DNA from 3 places in the Pseudarthrobacter sp. RHLT3-21 genome. Region 2 is predicted to be linked to each of the others. Evidence: riboswitches for the same ligand, from Rfam matches in the RefSeq annotation. Region 2 holds a riboswitch; each other region holds the start of a gene.

Region 1 (5,238 bases), on a different contig from region 2:
TTCCAGTTCCGCCACGGAACGTTGTAGCGCGGCTGTGCCATAAAAGCCGACCAGAGGCTGGCGGCGGCCATCCTCCGAGACCGCCACCGCGCCGTCCGATTCCGTGCCCTGTGGCACTCGTGCGGGGTCTCCCCCGGAGGCGGGTCCAGCGGAGGGGGGTCCTGCTGCACGCAACGCAGCCTTCAACGCCGATACCGCCTGCCCCACGTTGGGCATGTCGCAGGCCAGTACCAGTGTCAGCGGGGGACGGTTGCCGCCGGCAGTGGCGAGGGCTGCGAGCCCGGCTGCAATAGCGGCTGCGGGACCGCCAAACGGCGGTTCCTCGCGGCAGCGAAGAAACCCGGCCGGGACTTCCCCGGCGTCCGGACCAACCACGACGGCGGCCCGGGCTCCCCCGGCAGCGGCGGCGGAGCGGCGTAACAGGGAGTCGCCGTGGTACGTCAGACTCTGCTTGGGCACGCCATCGAGCCGCGACGAACGGCCGCCGGCGAGGATGACGGCATCGAAGTCGAGGGGGTCAGCGTCCACCCTCCCAGCTTAACCGTGCGGGCTGGAATTACCGTGCGGGCTGGAATTCAGGCGGCCTTTTCAGGCAGCAGGAACGGATCCCAGGCCGGCGTGGGCTTCTCAAGTTCCTTGATCTGCCAGATGGTGCCATGCGGCGGTTCCGGGACAAACCTGAGCTTCCAGCCCATTTCAGCCGGAGTGTGGTCGCCCTTGGTGTTGTTGCACCGGAGGCACGCGGCCGCCAGGTTCTCCCAGGAGTCGGCGCCGCCACGTGATTTGGGCTGCACATGGTCGATAGTGTGGGCAACTTTGCCGCAATACGCGCACCGGTGACCGTCCCGCCGAAGGACTCCGCGGCGGCTGACCGCGGTGCTCTGGTTGTATCTGGGGCGGATGTAGCGGTTCAGGAGAATCACGGACGGGCGGCCCAGGATGTCCTGCGGTCCCACCACGGGATCTTCGCCCTCGGCAATAACACTGGCCTTGCCCGTGAGCACAAGCACCAGCGCCCGGCGAAAGGTGACTACCGCCAGCGGTTCATATCCAGCATTCAGAACGAGAGTGCGCATGCACGTACCTCTTCGTGGCCGCACCCGTCAGGGGCACGAGGGCCGGCTGCCCCCGGCATATCCGGGCTATGGATCGACACCACAAGAGTAAACAAAGAATCCCGGAATCAACTAATCCCCGAAGTAACCGGGGTCACGTGTCGGGCCCGGGCACCCGTCCGGAGCAGTGCCGCGGCCCGGAGACAGCAAAGGACCCCCGCCGTGAGGCGAGGGTCCTTTGAAGACTGACTCTGGCGCTAGGACACGCGGATGAAGACCGGTCCTGAGCCAACGTTGGCGCTGAACACAACGGTCTGGTTGCCGTTGTAGCCGCCGTGCACTGCCTGGCCGTTACCGGCGTACACGGCAATGTGGGCCACGCCCGCGCCGCCGTCGGCGTAGTAGATCAGGTCGCCGGGCTGGGCCTCGGCGGCGCTCACGGTCTTACCCAGGGACAGGTAGCCGGCGGGCCAGCCGTGGTAGTTGATGCCCACGGCGGCCAGGGCGTTGGTCACCAGCATGGTGCAGTCCTGGCTGACGCCGAGCTGTGCGTAAGCAGCAGACAGGATGGCAGCACCCTTGCCGCTGGCAGCGACCGGAGCCGAAGGAGCAGCAGGAGTTGCTGACGCTACCTTGACGGTTGCCGCGGCCTTAGCCGGAGCTGGAGCTTCAACAACGGGCGCGGGAGCCTCAACCGGAGCCGGCGTGGTGGTCACGGCAGGCTTCTCGTAGGAGATGGCAATGGTGGACGCAGCCGAAATGATGGCCGGGGCGGAAACCTCAACCTCAAGGTTCGAAGCGGACGCACCTTCATGCTGGACTCCAGTGTCCGCCGCGTTCGCAGCGAGACCACTGGTCAGGACAAGGCCGGAAGCAGCAGCGATAACCGCAGCCTGACGGCCCATGCCACCGGCGTTGTCGCCGACAGCCTTGGCAATGACAGCCAGCGAGTTGGTCTTGGTGACCTCGGCGCGGTGCCGTGCAACAGTTGCACGTGTAGTCATTAATTTCTCTCTTTCGTTTTCCTCAGGACCGCGTGGGCAGCCCAAGGGCTTTGGACGCGCCGGCATCTTGGGGGTACGCCGGCACGCCCCGAACGGGGATTTAGCGAAGAGTTTCTGTCGAAGAAACGTGTTCCGGCAGCACTGGGCTGCAGGAACTACTGAAGTGCAGGACCTACGGGGCCATCGTGAAGAACGCGGAGGACCCCGTGGATGCCGCGGAGTGGAGCAGCGTGCCCTGTGACGGGTTCAGTGCGCTGATCATCATGCCGTTGCCGACGTAAATGCCGACGTGGGCGCCGCCATTCTGCATGACCAGGTCACCGGGAGCCGGTGTGGCGGTGGGCCGCATGGCGGTCCAGGCATTGGTGCGGGGAATGCTGATGCCGGCCTGGGCGTAGACCCACTGCGTGAAGCCTGAGCAGTCCCAGCCATTGGGAGTGGTGCCGCCCCAGAGGTAGGGGTGGCCGATACCGGTGTAGGCAAGTGCTGCCAGGCCCGAAGCGGCGGCGGAGGAGACAGTGTCAGCGAGCTTGGAGGCCGCGGCCTCGGTTGCGGCAGCACCCTGAGCCCCGGTTTCGGAGGCCGTGGACTGCGCACGGACCGTCTCAACCTTCGGTGCCGGCGTGGTCTTGATCACGGGGCGCTCGAAGGAAACGGTAGCCGTGGGCGCCGCAGTGACGGCAAGTGCCGTCTGCGCGGAACCGGACTCGGTGGAGGCGGATACGCCGGCGGTGGTGTCCGCGGCGTTGGCCGGAAGCCCCATGCTCAGGATCAGACCTGATGCAGCTGCGATAACAGCAGCCTGGCGACCTACGGTCCCGGCATTGGCACTGACCGCCTTGGACACGGAGCCCAAGGGGTTGGTGCGAACCGGTTGTGCGCGGTGACGCGCAGAATTATGGCGTGAAGACACGAAGGTAGCCTCTCCCAATGCCTGCGAGGTGAGCTGTCGGATTCGGATGGGAGTCACCCGGCCGCGCTGCTTCACAGTGGAAGCTTTGCGACTTAACCCCAAGGCCTTCAGAATCGAAGGCCAAAATTGGTTCCCCCGCCCCTGCCAGACGATGTCATGCGAACGGACCTTGAGCGGTGGCAGAGCTAGGCAATCCACTCAAGAACGTCAACTTCGGAAAAGTTGACGCGCTTTAGACGTTACAGGAGTTCCGAGCCAATGTCACATTCAGGTCACGGCACGTCGCTGCGATTCGATAGTTTGCCATCATTTGGGTCAGAGCCAGCCGGTGGGGTCAACCACTTCGCCATTGACCTGGACCTCGAAGTGGAGGTGGCAGCCCGTGGACGCGCCCGTGGTTCCGCTCAGGGCAACCACATCGCCGCGGCTGACCGTCTGGCCGACCTTGACGCTGGCGGAGGAGAGGTGGTTGTAGGTGGTTTCAAGGCCATTGCCGTGATCCACCACTACGCGGTTGCCGCCGCCGAACTGGTGCCAGCCAGCGAACGTCACAGTGCCGCTAGCGGCGGCCAGGACGGACGTCCCGCACTGTGCCACATAGTCCTGGCCGCGGTGGAAGTCTCCGGTGCCGCCGGTGATGGGGCTGACCCGGAATCCGAAGGGTGAGGCCGTAACCAGCTGGGCCAGCGGCGGGCCGAGGCTTCCGGCAGAGGCGGCGCGGGTTATGGATCCCGCGGACTGCGAGCTCAGCAGCTGCTTCAGCTTGCCGTCGGGGTCACCCTGGGTAACCACGGACGAGCGGCTGAAATCAATCTGGGCGGCGGCTTCGGCGGTAACTTCGGGCTGCGGAGCGGCGGAAACGGCCGACGCCGCCTGGCCGGGTTCCGGAGTGGCCATTACGGGGCCGGTCACAGGGACCGTCACGGTGAGCGCCAGGCCTGTTGCTGCCAAGGCGATGCCGGCCTTCTGGCCGAGGCCGCTGGCAGCGGCGAAATCGGTGATCTGCCGGAAGGGTCCCCGCCGGCGGCGTGCTTCCCGCTGCGGGTCGCGGGGCCTCTCCGCAGAGAAATCCTCGGCCGCTCTGGGCGCCGAAGCGGGGCCCACCGCGCGACGGCGGCCCCTGGAGTGTTGCATGGTCAAGAATGTTCCTCTCTGGGTAGCCTGCGAAGTTAGCTGTCGGATTCGGGTCAGAGAGTTCAAAGACCCGGTCCGCCGTGACAAGCACTTGGCGCAGAGATATCCCGTGAGGATCCTTCGCTGGAAGAGGCTTGCTGCTGACGGACTTCACCCCAAGGCAGTCTTGCGACTGCCGGTTGTGGTTCCCCCGCCTCTGCCAGTTGGTGACTCGTGCACCTGATCCGCTGGCAGAGCTCGGCTCCGGATCAGGTAACGCTTTTGTATCGACGCTGAGTTTCAACTATAGGTGATTAAGTTGGACAGTAACAATTCCGTTATCTTTGCGGAATCTGGAGCCACTGCGCTATAGCGCAGCCCCAGGCGGGGGACCGCCTGCCCGTCAGCTGACCGAAACGAAGACGTGCGATGCCACTTCAGGGGGCAGTTCAAGCGCCCCTTCAATTCCCGGAACCCGTACGGAAATGTACTCCCCCACGCGCTCCAGGGACACCGAAGCGCCGGGCCTGATTCCGCCTTCGTCCAGCTGGACCAGCAGCTCAGGTTCCACCTGGATGGGCTCGGCCAGCCGACTGACCGTCACGTTCGACGCCGGCCCGTAGCCCTGCATCGCATCAAGGAGATTAATCACAGCGGCGTCAGGCAACGCAGGCGCCGGCCCGCCCAGGGCGGCCAGCCCGGGGATGGGGTTGCCGTACGGGGACTCGGTGGGATGGTTGAGCAATTCGTAGATGCGCTGCTCAACGCGTTCGCTCATCACGTGCTCCCAGCGGCACGCTTCATCGTGGACGTAGGCCCAGTCCAGGCCAATCACATCCGCCAGGAGTCGTTCCGCCAGCCTGTGCTTGCGCATCACTTCCGTGGCGCGTTTCCGCCCGGCTTCGGTCAGCTCCAGGTGACGGTCTCCCGAGACCACCACCAGTCCGTCGCGTTCCATCCGGCCGATGGTTTGGGACACCGTGGGGCCGGAATGCCGCAGCCGTTCGGCGATGCGTGCGCGAAGAGCAACGATGTTCTCCTCTTCAAGCTCCAAAATGGTCCGAAGATACATCTCCGTAGTATCGATCAGATCCGTCATCCAGCTCAGCTCCTCGAGCGCAGTACCTTGCGTTGTCCCACCGTATCGCGTCCA
Region 2 (5,238 bases):
AGCGGCACCACAACGTCGCCAATCAGGGGGTCCACCAACTCGGCCGTATGCGCGGATCTGATGAAGCCCTCCAGCCTGGTCAGGTCAGAATGGCGGAGGAGCGCCACCCGGGACTGCAGCAGCACAACGGCGGCGAGCCGGCGCTCATAGATCGGCCGCCTGCCGGGACCCGGCCGGCCCCAGAGGAGCGATGCCAAATGGGTCACCTCATCGTGGTCAAGCTCCTGGAACTTCCTCCCGGCGTCGCGGACAGTGCCGCGTACGGCTCCGACGGACGATCCGTAGGACCCCAGTGCCCCGCCCACCCGGGACTCCACATCTTCCGCCCGGTACCAGGTGCCCTCGTTCTGCAGGGTGGCGTCGATGAAGCCGGCAGCCTCCTGCACCCTCTCGTTCACGGTGCTTTGGTTCATGGCGCCCGCTACCGTCCCTGCCGGCCGGCAGCGGCGTGGAGGATGCAAAACGGCGTCGACGGCCGGGCTTCGAGCCGTCCCTCCGCAATGGAGTCCCCGCACACGGCGCATATGCCGTAGGTACCAGCCGCAATCCGAGCCAGGGCCGCGTCCGCCTGGTCAAGGCCCGAGCTGCTCTGCTGCAGGAGCGCCGATGCCTGCGACAGCTCAAACGCAATGGTGGCGCCCTCGGGGTCGTGTTCGTCGTCCACGTTGGAATCCTGGCGGGCGGCGTTGGCTGATGAGATGTCGGCGCGGAGGGCGGGGAGGAGCGCGAGTTTCCGGGTGCGCTCTTCCTCCAGCAGGACCCGGAACCGTTCAAAATCGGGCATGGGAAAAGCCTAGTGGTTTAGGTCTCGACAAGCGCCGCCGGCGGGAGGATGCTGGCAATCGTAAGCGCCTCAGATGCCGTCTGGCCGCCAAGGACAGACAGCTGATAGACACAAACTCCACAGAGAAAGTCTGCGTGCCATGCCTACAAACATCGTCACCGAGCTGGCAGTCAAGTCCCACAACACACCGGATGAGAAGCGCCGGCCGGAGAAAACGGAAGTGGACGTCGTCAACCTGGGCGACTACACGGTTGGCCGGTTGACGTTCAGTCCCGGCTGGCGCTGGTCGGACTGCATCAAGCCGGTGGTCCAAACCGAGTCCTGCCAGAACAACCACGTCGGATACTGCGTTTCCGGTGCCCTCAACGTCGAGACCACCGATGGCAACCGGATCAACATCAGCGCCGGCGATTCCTACACCATTCCACCAGGGCATGACGCCTGGGTGGACGGGGATGAAGCCTTCGTCGGCATTGAATTCTTCAGCGCCGCGGAATTCGCCAAAGCCTCCGGAACGTAACCCGGCTGCGGTCCCTACAGGTCAGTACCAGTTATTGGCCACGGAATGGCTCCACGCGCCGCATGGTGACCCGTAGCGGTCCGCGATGTACGACAGTCCCCAATTGACCTGGGTCCGGTAACTGGTGAGCCAGTCGCCGCCGGCCGTCCCATACTTACTGGCCGGCAGCGCCTGGGCGATCCCGTATGCGCCCGAGTAGGGGTTGGTGGCGGTGGTCAGCCAGTTGGACTCCTTGGTCCACAGTGATGCCAGGCACTGGAACTGGTCCTGGCCCCAGCCGTAGGCAGCCAGCTGCCCGGCCGCGTAGTTTTTTGCGCCGACGGGATCGTTCACGGCGCCGCCCGGCACGGAAGGCACGACGACGACGGGCGGCGGGGCCGGCGTCGGGCTCGGGACAGGAGCGGGGGCGGGCACTCCCGGTACAGCCGGTGGGGCCGGAGCCGGCTTCTGCGCAGCGGCGAGGGCAGCTGCCTTGGCTGCCGCCTCCGCCTGTTGGCGTGCCTGTTCCTGCGCCGCGGCCCGCTTGGCGGCCTGCGCCGTTTCGTACGCGGCCAACGCCGCCTGGCCCTGCCGGAATTCCCCCTCCACCGCAGCGGTGGTGCCCTTGAGGGAGGCCAACTGCGCTGTCAGTTCCTGGCCGTGTTCCTGCTGCTCCGCGATCTGCCGGGACATGGCCTGCTGGGCGGACTGGGCGGCGTCGAGCTTGGTTCTGGCTTCGCCGGACAGGCGCTCGCGCTCGGCCCTGGCGGCCTGTTCCTGATCAGCGAGGGCGCGGGAAATGCGTTCGGCGGCTGCGGATTTGTTTACCAGGGCAGCAGTCTTGTCGCTGACGATCTGGACGATATTCAGGCCTTGGATGCTGTTGTTCTGCACGGCGTCGAGGGCAACGAAGAAGCCCATGTTGGTGCCACCGGTCTTGTACGACTGGGCCGCCAGGGCACCGATTTCTTTCTTGTACTTTCCCAGGTCGGCCGCGGCGCGTGCGGTCTGGGCGGTCAGGGCGTCCACGGTGGAGGTGGCGGCCTGAAGCGCCGCTTCGGCCAAGGCGTACTCCGCGGCGGACGTTACGGCCGCATTGCCCAGCGCCTCCGCTTCGGTCTGGAGCCCGCCCAGCAACCCGTTGATCCTGGTGACCTCTGCCGCTTTTCCGGCCTCGCTTTGCTTGGCGTTCTGCACGTCCTGCCACGAGGGATAGCCGCCCGGCGGCGCGTCGTCGGCGGCATGTGAGGGAAGCGGCGCAGCCGACCCCACCAGGGCGACCGCCAGCACGCCTGCGAGGGCGGGCAGCCGCATTTTTTGAACAATCCGGGACATAGTTGGTGAGCTTACCGGGCATATACGGATTACGGGGGCTGACCTGCAACATCGTTAGCGAGGAGCAGGGAATCCGGGCAGAACCACAGGTGAATTTCACGCGTACATTCCGTTACCGGAATGTGACATTGCCGCCGAGCAGAAGTTATGGTCGAGCGGTGGCCTGGCTCAAGCCGGGACATTCCCGCCAGCATGCCGAGCCCTGCCGCTGACCGGGATCCAGTCACTTTCCAACTGGCAGGGACGGGGGAACCACGTTTCCACGGCTTTTTCAAAGCCTTGGGGTTAAGTCGGTGTCGCTCCGTCCCGTGCGGTGGCGTTACCGGCCGGGTGTCTCCGACCCGAACCCGACAGCTCACCCCGCAGGCATGGGAGAGGCGATCAACCGTGTCCAAGAATTTCACTTCCGCACGCCATCGTGCGGTTTCTAACCGCTCAACCGTGCTTGTCGGCCTGTCTTCCACGGCCAAAGCGCGCGCCCTGACGTTCGGCCGCCCGGCCCTTGTGGCTGTTGCAGCGTCCGGCATCCTTTTCAGCGTCGGCGTCCCGGCTCAGGCCGGTGTCCATGGCCCTGATAATTCCGGGACTGCCCAGGTCCAGGGCCAAACCAGTGCAGCGGCTCCGGCCGCTACTGCTCAGGCCACCGCTGCGGCGGCCCCCGCCGCGGCCAACGTCCACACCGTCGTTTCGGGTGAAACACTGGGCCAGATTTCCGCCACCAATGGCGTCCCGCTCAACGACGTCCTTGCCGCCAATGGACTCTCGCTGAGCAGCATCATCTACCCCGGCGACCAGATCCGGATCCCCGGCGCCGGCTACACCGCACCGGCCCCGGTGGCGAAGGCCGCGGCGGCCCCGGCCGCCCCCACCAACACCGGCATCCAGCTGGCGTCAACGTCCGCACCGGCGGCCCAGGCGCCCGCCGGCTCAGTCGGCGCGGCCATCCTGGCTTCCGCCAATTCTCAGCTCGGCCTCCAGCAGGACTGCACTGCCATGGTGGAGAAAGCGCTGCGCTCGGTCGGTAAGAGCGTGGGAGACCTGGCGCCGGGCCAGTTCTACCAGTACGGCACGGCGGTGGGCACGCCTGCCGCCGGTGACCTGGTCATCACGGCCGGCCATGTGGGCGTCTACGCCGGCAACGGCCAGGTTGTCAGTGGCGGGGTGGACGGTTACAAAACCGAAGTCCACTCCATCAGCTGGCTCGCCGGAGCGTCCTTCGTCCGCGTAGCGTGATCCGGGCGTGCACGACGGCGGCGGGCGGCACCCAGCCGCGTGCCGCCGTCGTCCACCCCTTGTGTTCGCTTAGGTCCCGCAGAAGGTCCGGTAGCTCCCGAAGGCTTCAGGGGCGGGGCCTGCGTAGCGTTCCAGGCCGGGCCGCGGCGTGTACGGATCCGCAAGGACGTCCACCAGGACGTTGAAGGGGTCCAGGTCGCCTGCAATAGCAGCGTCAAGGGCCTCCTCCACCAGGTGGTTCCTAGGGATGTAGACGGGGTTGGTCCGGTCCATCAGGTCCGCATCCGGCACCAGGGCCAGCCACGGTGCGGCCCAGGCGTCGAAGGCTCCCGGGTCCGCGAACATGGCCCGGGCAGTTTCCGGGGTGCCGCGGGCCGCCGAACCAAGGCTCCGGAAGAAGGACGTGTAATCCACCTGACCTTCCTGGAGCAGGGCCAGCACACCGTTCACCAGAGGCGACGCGACGTCGTCGTGCGTGTCCGCGCGCAGCCCAAGCTTGGATTTCATGCCGGCTGACCAGGCCGCGCTGTACAGCGTACGGAAGGCGCCGAGGGACTCCACGGCGAGCGCCACAGCCTGATCCTGGTCTTCATGGAGCAGGGGCAGGAGTGCTTCGGCAAGCCGGGTGAGGTTCCACTCGGCAATGACCGGCTGGTTGGCGTAGGCGTAGCGTCCGTCCGCGTCGATGGAGCTGTAGACCGCGCCGGGGTTAAAGGCGTCCATAAACGCACACGGACCGTAGTCGATGGTCTCGCCGGAGATGGTCATGTTGTCGGTGTTCATCACGCCGTGGACGAAGCCCACCAGCATCCATTGCGCCACCAGGGACGCCTGGGCGGCTATGACCGCATCGAGGAACGCGAGATAGGGCTTGTCGGCGAGCGCGGCGTCCGGGTAATGGCGGCTGATGGCATGATCGGCCAGGCGGCGCAGGAGGTCCGTGTCGCCATTGACGCGGGCGAACTGGAAGCTGCCAACTCGCAGGTGGCTGCTCGCCACCCGGGTAAGCACCGCCCCGGGCAGTATGGTTTCGCGGCGGACGGGCCGGCCCGTGGCCACCACGGCGAGGGACCTCGTGGTGGGGATGCCCATGGCGTGCATGGCTTCACTGACGACGTACTCGCGCAGCATGGGACCGACGACGGCGAGACCGTCACCCGCGCGGGCGAACGGTGTCCGGCCGGAGCCCTTAAGGTGGATGTCCCGAAGCCGCCCATGGCTGTCCGTGACCTCACCCAGCAGGAGGGCCCGACCATCGCCGAGCAGGGGTGAGTAGCCGCCGAACTGGTGGCCGGCATAGGCCTGGGCCACGGGTGTGGCACCTTCGGGGACCCGGTTGCCGATGAGCAGCCGTGTTCCGTCAGGCGTCCGCAGCGAGGACGGGTCC
Region 3 (5,238 bases), on a different contig from region 2:
GGGCGAACATCCTTTTGTAAGACAGTATGTTCTCAGTGTGCCATGTTGTTCAAGGCGTGGCGTGTTGTACGATGCGAGAATGCCAAAGTTATGGGATGAGACTATCGAGACTCATCGCGGCGCCGTCCGGACCGCCATCCTGGACGCCGCAGCGACCCTGGTCGCTGGCCATTCGGCGGCTGCTGTGACGATGTCCGGAATCGCCCAGATGGCCGGTATCGGCCGCGCAACGCTCTATAAGTACTACCCGGATGTCGAGACGATCCTGGCGGCCTGGCATGAGCGTCAGGTCCATGCGCACCTGGAAGTCCTGACCCGGATTAGGGACAGGACGCGGGGCGCCCGCGAGCAGCTTGAAGCCGTGCTGGAGGCCTACGCCTTCCTCTCACACTCCGGGCTCGGAGCAGCCGACGCCGTCGCCCTGCACCAAGGCGCACATATGGGCCCCGCCGAGCGCCACTTGTCCGGATTTCTGACAGAGCTCCTGCGCCAGGGTGCGGAAGCCGGGGTATTCCGGGGGGACGTAGCCGCGGATGAACTCGCCGCGTTCTGCCTTCACGCCCTCGAAGCGTCCGCCGGTCTGACATCGCCGGAGGCCGTTCACCGGCTGGTCAAAGTCACCTTGGCCGGGCTCCACCCGGTGCCCTGAGCAGGCCAACGCTTCCCTGGGACCTGCGCCTGCAGGCAGCCCAGGACCGGCCGCCGCGGTCACCCCGGGCCGTCAGTCTGGGCTTCGATCAAAGGTGAAGCCACAGGCGCACCGGTACATCAGCACGCCCCCGGATGGCTCCGGGGGGTGACTGACCAATGCCTCCGGGAAGAGAAGTACAGGCATTTTGTCGGCCGGGACCAGACGCATAGGCTCACCGCAATGCATGTGGGTGGCCAGCATTCGCCGCAGCTGCGGGTCGTCGACCGGGCTCCCGGACGCGGCACCTATCCCGGCCAAGGTGCCGCCGGCAGGTGGGATGGACCCCTGACGCGGGCCTGAGGGCTGCCTGGGTTTCATTTATTCCTTTCGACGGAAGATGGCGCCACGGTCGCCGAGCGATCCGTGGCGCTGGTCGCGTCCCCACACGGATTAACGATTCGACTGGCACTTTCATCCCCCTGGATGCTCCTGTGGCAGAGCTCAGGGACGCATTGGGGGTGCCTTAAGGCCGGGATGACGCAGGGCAGGCCTTCCCGCGGGTGCCGGAAGGTGTTGGATCTCCGGTCACCGTTGGGTAGGGCCCTGGGGCAGGGTCAGCCGAGCGAGCCGAGAAGGTCGTTGCATGCCTTTTCGCAACGGCGGCAGGCCTCGGCGCAGAGCCGGCAGTGTTCATGCATGCCTGCGTGTTGCTCGCATTCCTCGGCGCAGGCCTTGCAGATGGTGGCGCAGGCCTGCAGCACCGCGCGGGTGACGTTGGCGTCATAGCCGGTGTGGCGGGAGAGGACGTTTGCCGTGGCCGCGCAGATGTCCGCACAGTCAAGATCGGTGCGGATGCATTTGGTCAACTCGGCGACCATGTCTTCGCCGAGACAGGCATCAGCGCAGGCGGTACACACCTGTGAGCAGTCAAAGCAAGCCGCAATGCATTCGGCGAGCATGTGCTGATCGATGCCGCCGAGATCCTTCGGGTACGCATCGAGCATCTTGTGGGTGCTTCCGTGTGTCATTTCTTTCTCTCTTTCCAATACTGAACGGCAGGAACCTGGTGCGGAGACCGGCTGATGTTTTCTGAGGTGCCGGCTGTTTGGCTGATGTTCTTTCTCGGGCCTCCTTCTGATCGCTGAAGGCAGGACCCAAAGGGCGGCCCGCACGCGGTGTTTACGCCAGCCAGGTCGAAGGGTGCCACTTGCAGGCCGTATGGCCTGGCGTTTGCGCGGCCGGACGGGGAGCGTGCGCTTTTATGTCCGACTGACAGACAGTTGAGTTATGGTTAGCGCCTGCCAGCTCAGCGGTGCTTGGGGCCTGTTGGCGATGTGGGGTGCCGGGTGCCGGGCGCGCGGGCCCGTGGAATCAGGTATGAGCGGTCCTGGCCTTGGCTGCGCCGCGTCGGTCACAGCAACGGGCCACGACCGTGGACTGACTGCCCGGGTGCCTCCGGTCTCGTGGCACCCGCTGCGCGGGACCCCGCTGAGCACGTCGGAGGCGGAGTGGGCTCCGACCGGGCTCACTCTGTTCGAACGTCCCCGAGGGTTCTCCTGTCCCCCGGGGATCGCAGTCTCGCGCTGGTGCTGTGCGGCGGCGGAAGGGCTGCGGTCGGACACCCCCACCACGTGGTCTTGTCCATTACAAAAGGCAACTGGCCCGGCCACCAGGAGGACGATCACGAGGCAGGAAAGAACAGCCCGCAGCGCCGCAAGCCTGCGGACCAGCAGTGGAAGCGTGGAACGTTGAAGGGCCATCTGGTCTCTCCTGGGGCAAGTCCCGCCCAGCGTAACCTTCCGGTGCCCCGCCAGTCACCATCCCTTTCCCCTTAATTCCGGAGCGCCTTTGATAACGGATTTGTAACTTAAGCCGACGCTTCGCTAAAGTTGAATAAACACATACCCCCAACGGGTATGGATGTGACCGCTTCGCCAAACCCCGCCGGCGGTCCGTGAACCTGATCTTTCTCAGGCGGGGGCGGAGGACCCACTTTTGGTGCGTAATGATGCACCTTGGGGTGAAGCCGACCTGTGACTGCGCGTCCTGATCGCGTCCTGCAGGGCAGCCGGACAGTCCACTCGTCCGAATCCGACAGCTAACTTCGCCGGCGCCGAGAGGACCACTATCTTGCCTGCCCAGTCAAAACACGGCCGTCGCCGCGCCCTTCCGGCCGCTGCCTCACCACGCCGCCGTCCGTTCTTCCAGGAATCAACGTTCCGGCTACGCGGCCAGCAGTTCGGGGTGACGGCCGCCGTCACGGGAATGATTGCCCTCACTGCTCTGTCCGCGGCGCAGGCTGACTCCGGCAGCCGCGCTACGGCCCAGGACCGGCCAGTGGCCGTGGCAGCCCCGGCTCCGGAAGCGGCGGTCACGGCAGCAGCTGACACTGTTCTCACCTTTGACCGCCCGGAGGTGACCTCCCAGCCTGCGCCTGCGCCCGCTGCCCCGGCGCAGCCCGCTGGGGCGGTCAAGGCACCCGAGGCCGCCCCCGCGCCCGTCCCGGCATCCCCATCCACGGGGTTGCGTGCCCCGCTCGCGTCGATTAACGTCAGTTCCCCCTTCGGCTTCAGAATCAGCCCGATCACCGGGGCCGCAGCTGAAATGCACACCGGGGTCGACCTGACCGGGGCGTGCTCGACGGCGGTCTTCGCCGCCGGTTCCGGCACCGTCACCGAGGCCGGCTGGAGCCCGTACGGCGGCGGCAACCGGATCGTCGTTGATCACGGCAACGGCCTGAAGACCACCTACAACCACCTGGCCAGCATCGGCGTCTCCCTCGGACAGACCGTGGCTCAGGGCCAGCAGATTGCAGGGGTAGGCACAACCGGTGCCTCCACCGGCTGCCACCTTCACTTCGAGGTCATGGTCAACGGCCAGACCGTTGACCCGGCTGCCTTCATCTAAGAGGCCCGGCCCGCAGCCCCTTAGATGGCTGCGCTGACTGCTTGCGCGTGAAAAGCGGCAGCCGGGCGACGAAGCGGTACAGTTGCGGGTGCGTCTGCACCCTGTTTCTCTGCGGTCCTGACGGACCACACTCAGTGCCAGTCATGGTTCCTGGCTCGGGCGGATGACGCACGAGGGCCATCTGCGGGCGCCCACACAACGAGCCGGACAAAGGACTAGACAGTGCAAATCTCAATGGCTGCCGCGGGTCTTTACGCCCTGGCCACGACGCCGGCCCCGGGTCCAGGCAACGAAGGTCTGAGGCCAGGACTGGACGCGGATCAGGTAACTCCCGGATTTCTGGGTTTCGCGATGACGGCGTTCATGGTCATCGCAGTTGTCCTGCTCATGGTTTCCATGACCAGACGAATCCGGCGTGTGCGTTACCGGGCGCAGTTCGAGCAAGGAAGCGAACCCGTTTCGGAAGAAACGGATGATGCCCGCAGCCAGGCTGGGATCAATGAAACCGAGGCGACCAACGGAAGCGGACCGGGCGGCGAGGGCCCCGGACGGGGATGAGCCCGCGGCTCCCGCGGCAGGCCGCCGCGTGGAGTTTATTAGTGAAGCCGTGCTGCATGTGGCCGGACAATGCTGGATCTACGCTCCTGTCGGGGGTCAGCAGGTTCAGCATTGCCGGCAGCCCGGAATACTGGGCGACGGATGCCGCACATTCGGCGCAACCGCCGAGGTGTCTATGGAACTCGCGCCGTTCAGAGGGACTCAGGGCGCCCAGCACTTATGCTCCGGTCCAATCCCCGGTACCTGTCCTCTCCGGTCGGGCTCAAGTTCCTGCTCCTTTCTGAAGGCCATTGTTTTGTCCGCCATGGGACGCCTCCTGGACTTCCGCCGCATGTCTGGAAGGCCCTGCCGCCAGGACCTAATCCCGCGCCATGGCCCCTGTAATGAGGGATTTGAGGATGCTTTGGTCGGCTAGGCCCAGGATCCGCGCCGCGACTCTGCCTTCCCTGTCCAGGACGAGTGTCGAGGGGACGGCCTGGGGTGGAACGTACTGGGCCATGGCCAGCAGGATGCTCCCGTCCTTGTCGTCCATGCTGGGATAGCTGACGCCGAAGGTCCGTTCGAAGGCTGCTGCGGTAGGTTCCTCATCGCGGATGTTTACGCCGAAGAAGGAGACGCCTTGTGCTTTGAACTCATTCGAGAGTGCCTCCAGCCGTGGAGCTTCGAGCCTGCAGGGGGCGCACGCGGCGTACCAAAAGTTCAGGACGATCACTTTTCCGGCCCAGTCACGGGAGTTTACGGCTGTCCCGTCGTACAGTTCGCCGCTCAACACTACAGGGGGCTCCCGCTCGGCTGCAGCGTATTCGGTGACGGAGCCGTCCCCGGCGATGTAGTTTTTGTTGTCCCCGGCTTTGGCCTGCCGGGCCAGGGCGTCGCTGGAGGCGCAGCCGGCAAGGACGCTGATGCCCACGGTGCCCAGAAGTGCCGAGGAGAGGAGGCGCCGCCGAGAAAAGCCCGGCAATCTCTCCGCTGGCCCGGGGGCTACGGTTCGGGGTGTCATGGAGACGTGCTCATACATGGCTGTCCTTTGATAACGGCAACTTCGCGGCTCGGTTGGAACTGGAGGAATACATACCCAACGGGTGTGGGTGCGGCCATTTCGGCGAACCCTGACGGCGATGCCGTAGCGCGCCCCAGGTAGA

The links. Region 2 has a riboswitch for cyclic di-AMP ahead of AC50YA_RS16120 (LysM peptidoglycan-binding domain-containing protein). Riboswitches for the same ligand answer to the same signal wherever they lie in the genome.
Region 1: another riboswitch for cyclic di-AMP. It lies ahead of AC50YA_RS08555 (C40 family peptidase); the one in region 2 lies ahead of AC50YA_RS16120 (LysM peptidoglycan-binding domain-containing protein).
Region 3: another riboswitch for cyclic di-AMP. It lies ahead of AC50YA_RS18815 (M23 family metallopeptidase); the one in region 2 lies ahead of AC50YA_RS16120 (LysM peptidoglycan-binding domain-containing protein).

What each region holds. Positions count from the first base shown of each region.
Region 1 is NZ_JBWZCI010000006.1:25,570-30,807, reverse strand. Features, by position in the region: gene mobA (molybdenum cofactor guanylyltransferase) at 1-528, opposite strand, end outside; gene AC50YA_RS08565 (HNH endonuclease) at 576-1,076, opposite strand; gene AC50YA_RS08560 (NlpC/P60 family protein) at 1,313-2,059, opposite strand; gene AC50YA_RS08555 (C40 family peptidase) at 2,232-2,906, opposite strand; cyclic di-AMP (ydaO/yuaA leader) riboswitch at 2,977-3,139, opposite strand; gene AC50YA_RS08550 (M23 family metallopeptidase) at 3,288-4,106, opposite strand; cyclic di-AMP (ydaO/yuaA leader) riboswitch at 4,116-4,334, opposite strand; gene AC50YA_RS08545 (iron-dependent transcriptional repressor DtxR) at 4,489-5,184, opposite strand.
Region 2 is NZ_JBWZCI010000016.1:76,457-81,694, forward strand. Features, by position in the region: gene AC50YA_RS16100 (DNA alkylation repair protein) at 1-413, opposite strand, end outside; gene AC50YA_RS16105 (TraR/DksA family transcriptional regulator) at 422-784, opposite strand; gene AC50YA_RS16110 (cupin domain-containing protein) at 924-1,304, shown strand; gene AC50YA_RS16115 (aggregation-promoting factor C-terminal-like domain-containing protein) at 1,326-2,618, opposite strand; cyclic di-AMP (ydaO/yuaA leader) riboswitch at 2,830-3,002, shown strand; gene AC50YA_RS16120 (LysM peptidoglycan-binding domain-containing protein) at 3,060-3,851, shown strand; gene AC50YA_RS16125 (protein adenylyltransferase SelO) at 3,921-5,238, opposite strand, start outside.
Region 3 is NZ_JBWZCI010000023.1:19,989-25,226, reverse strand. Features, by position in the region: gene AC50YA_RS18825 (TetR/AcrR family transcriptional regulator) at 80-649, shown strand; gene AC50YA_RS18820 (four-helix bundle copper-binding protein) at 1,246-1,659, opposite strand; cyclic di-AMP (ydaO/yuaA leader) riboswitch at 2,581-2,756, shown strand; gene AC50YA_RS18815 (M23 family metallopeptidase) at 2,762-3,538, shown strand; gene AC50YA_RS18810 (hypothetical protein) at 3,761-4,096, shown strand; gene AC50YA_RS18805 (anti-sigma factor family protein) at 4,035-4,313, opposite strand; gene AC50YA_RS18800 (TlpA family protein disulfide reductase) at 4,455-5,114, opposite strand.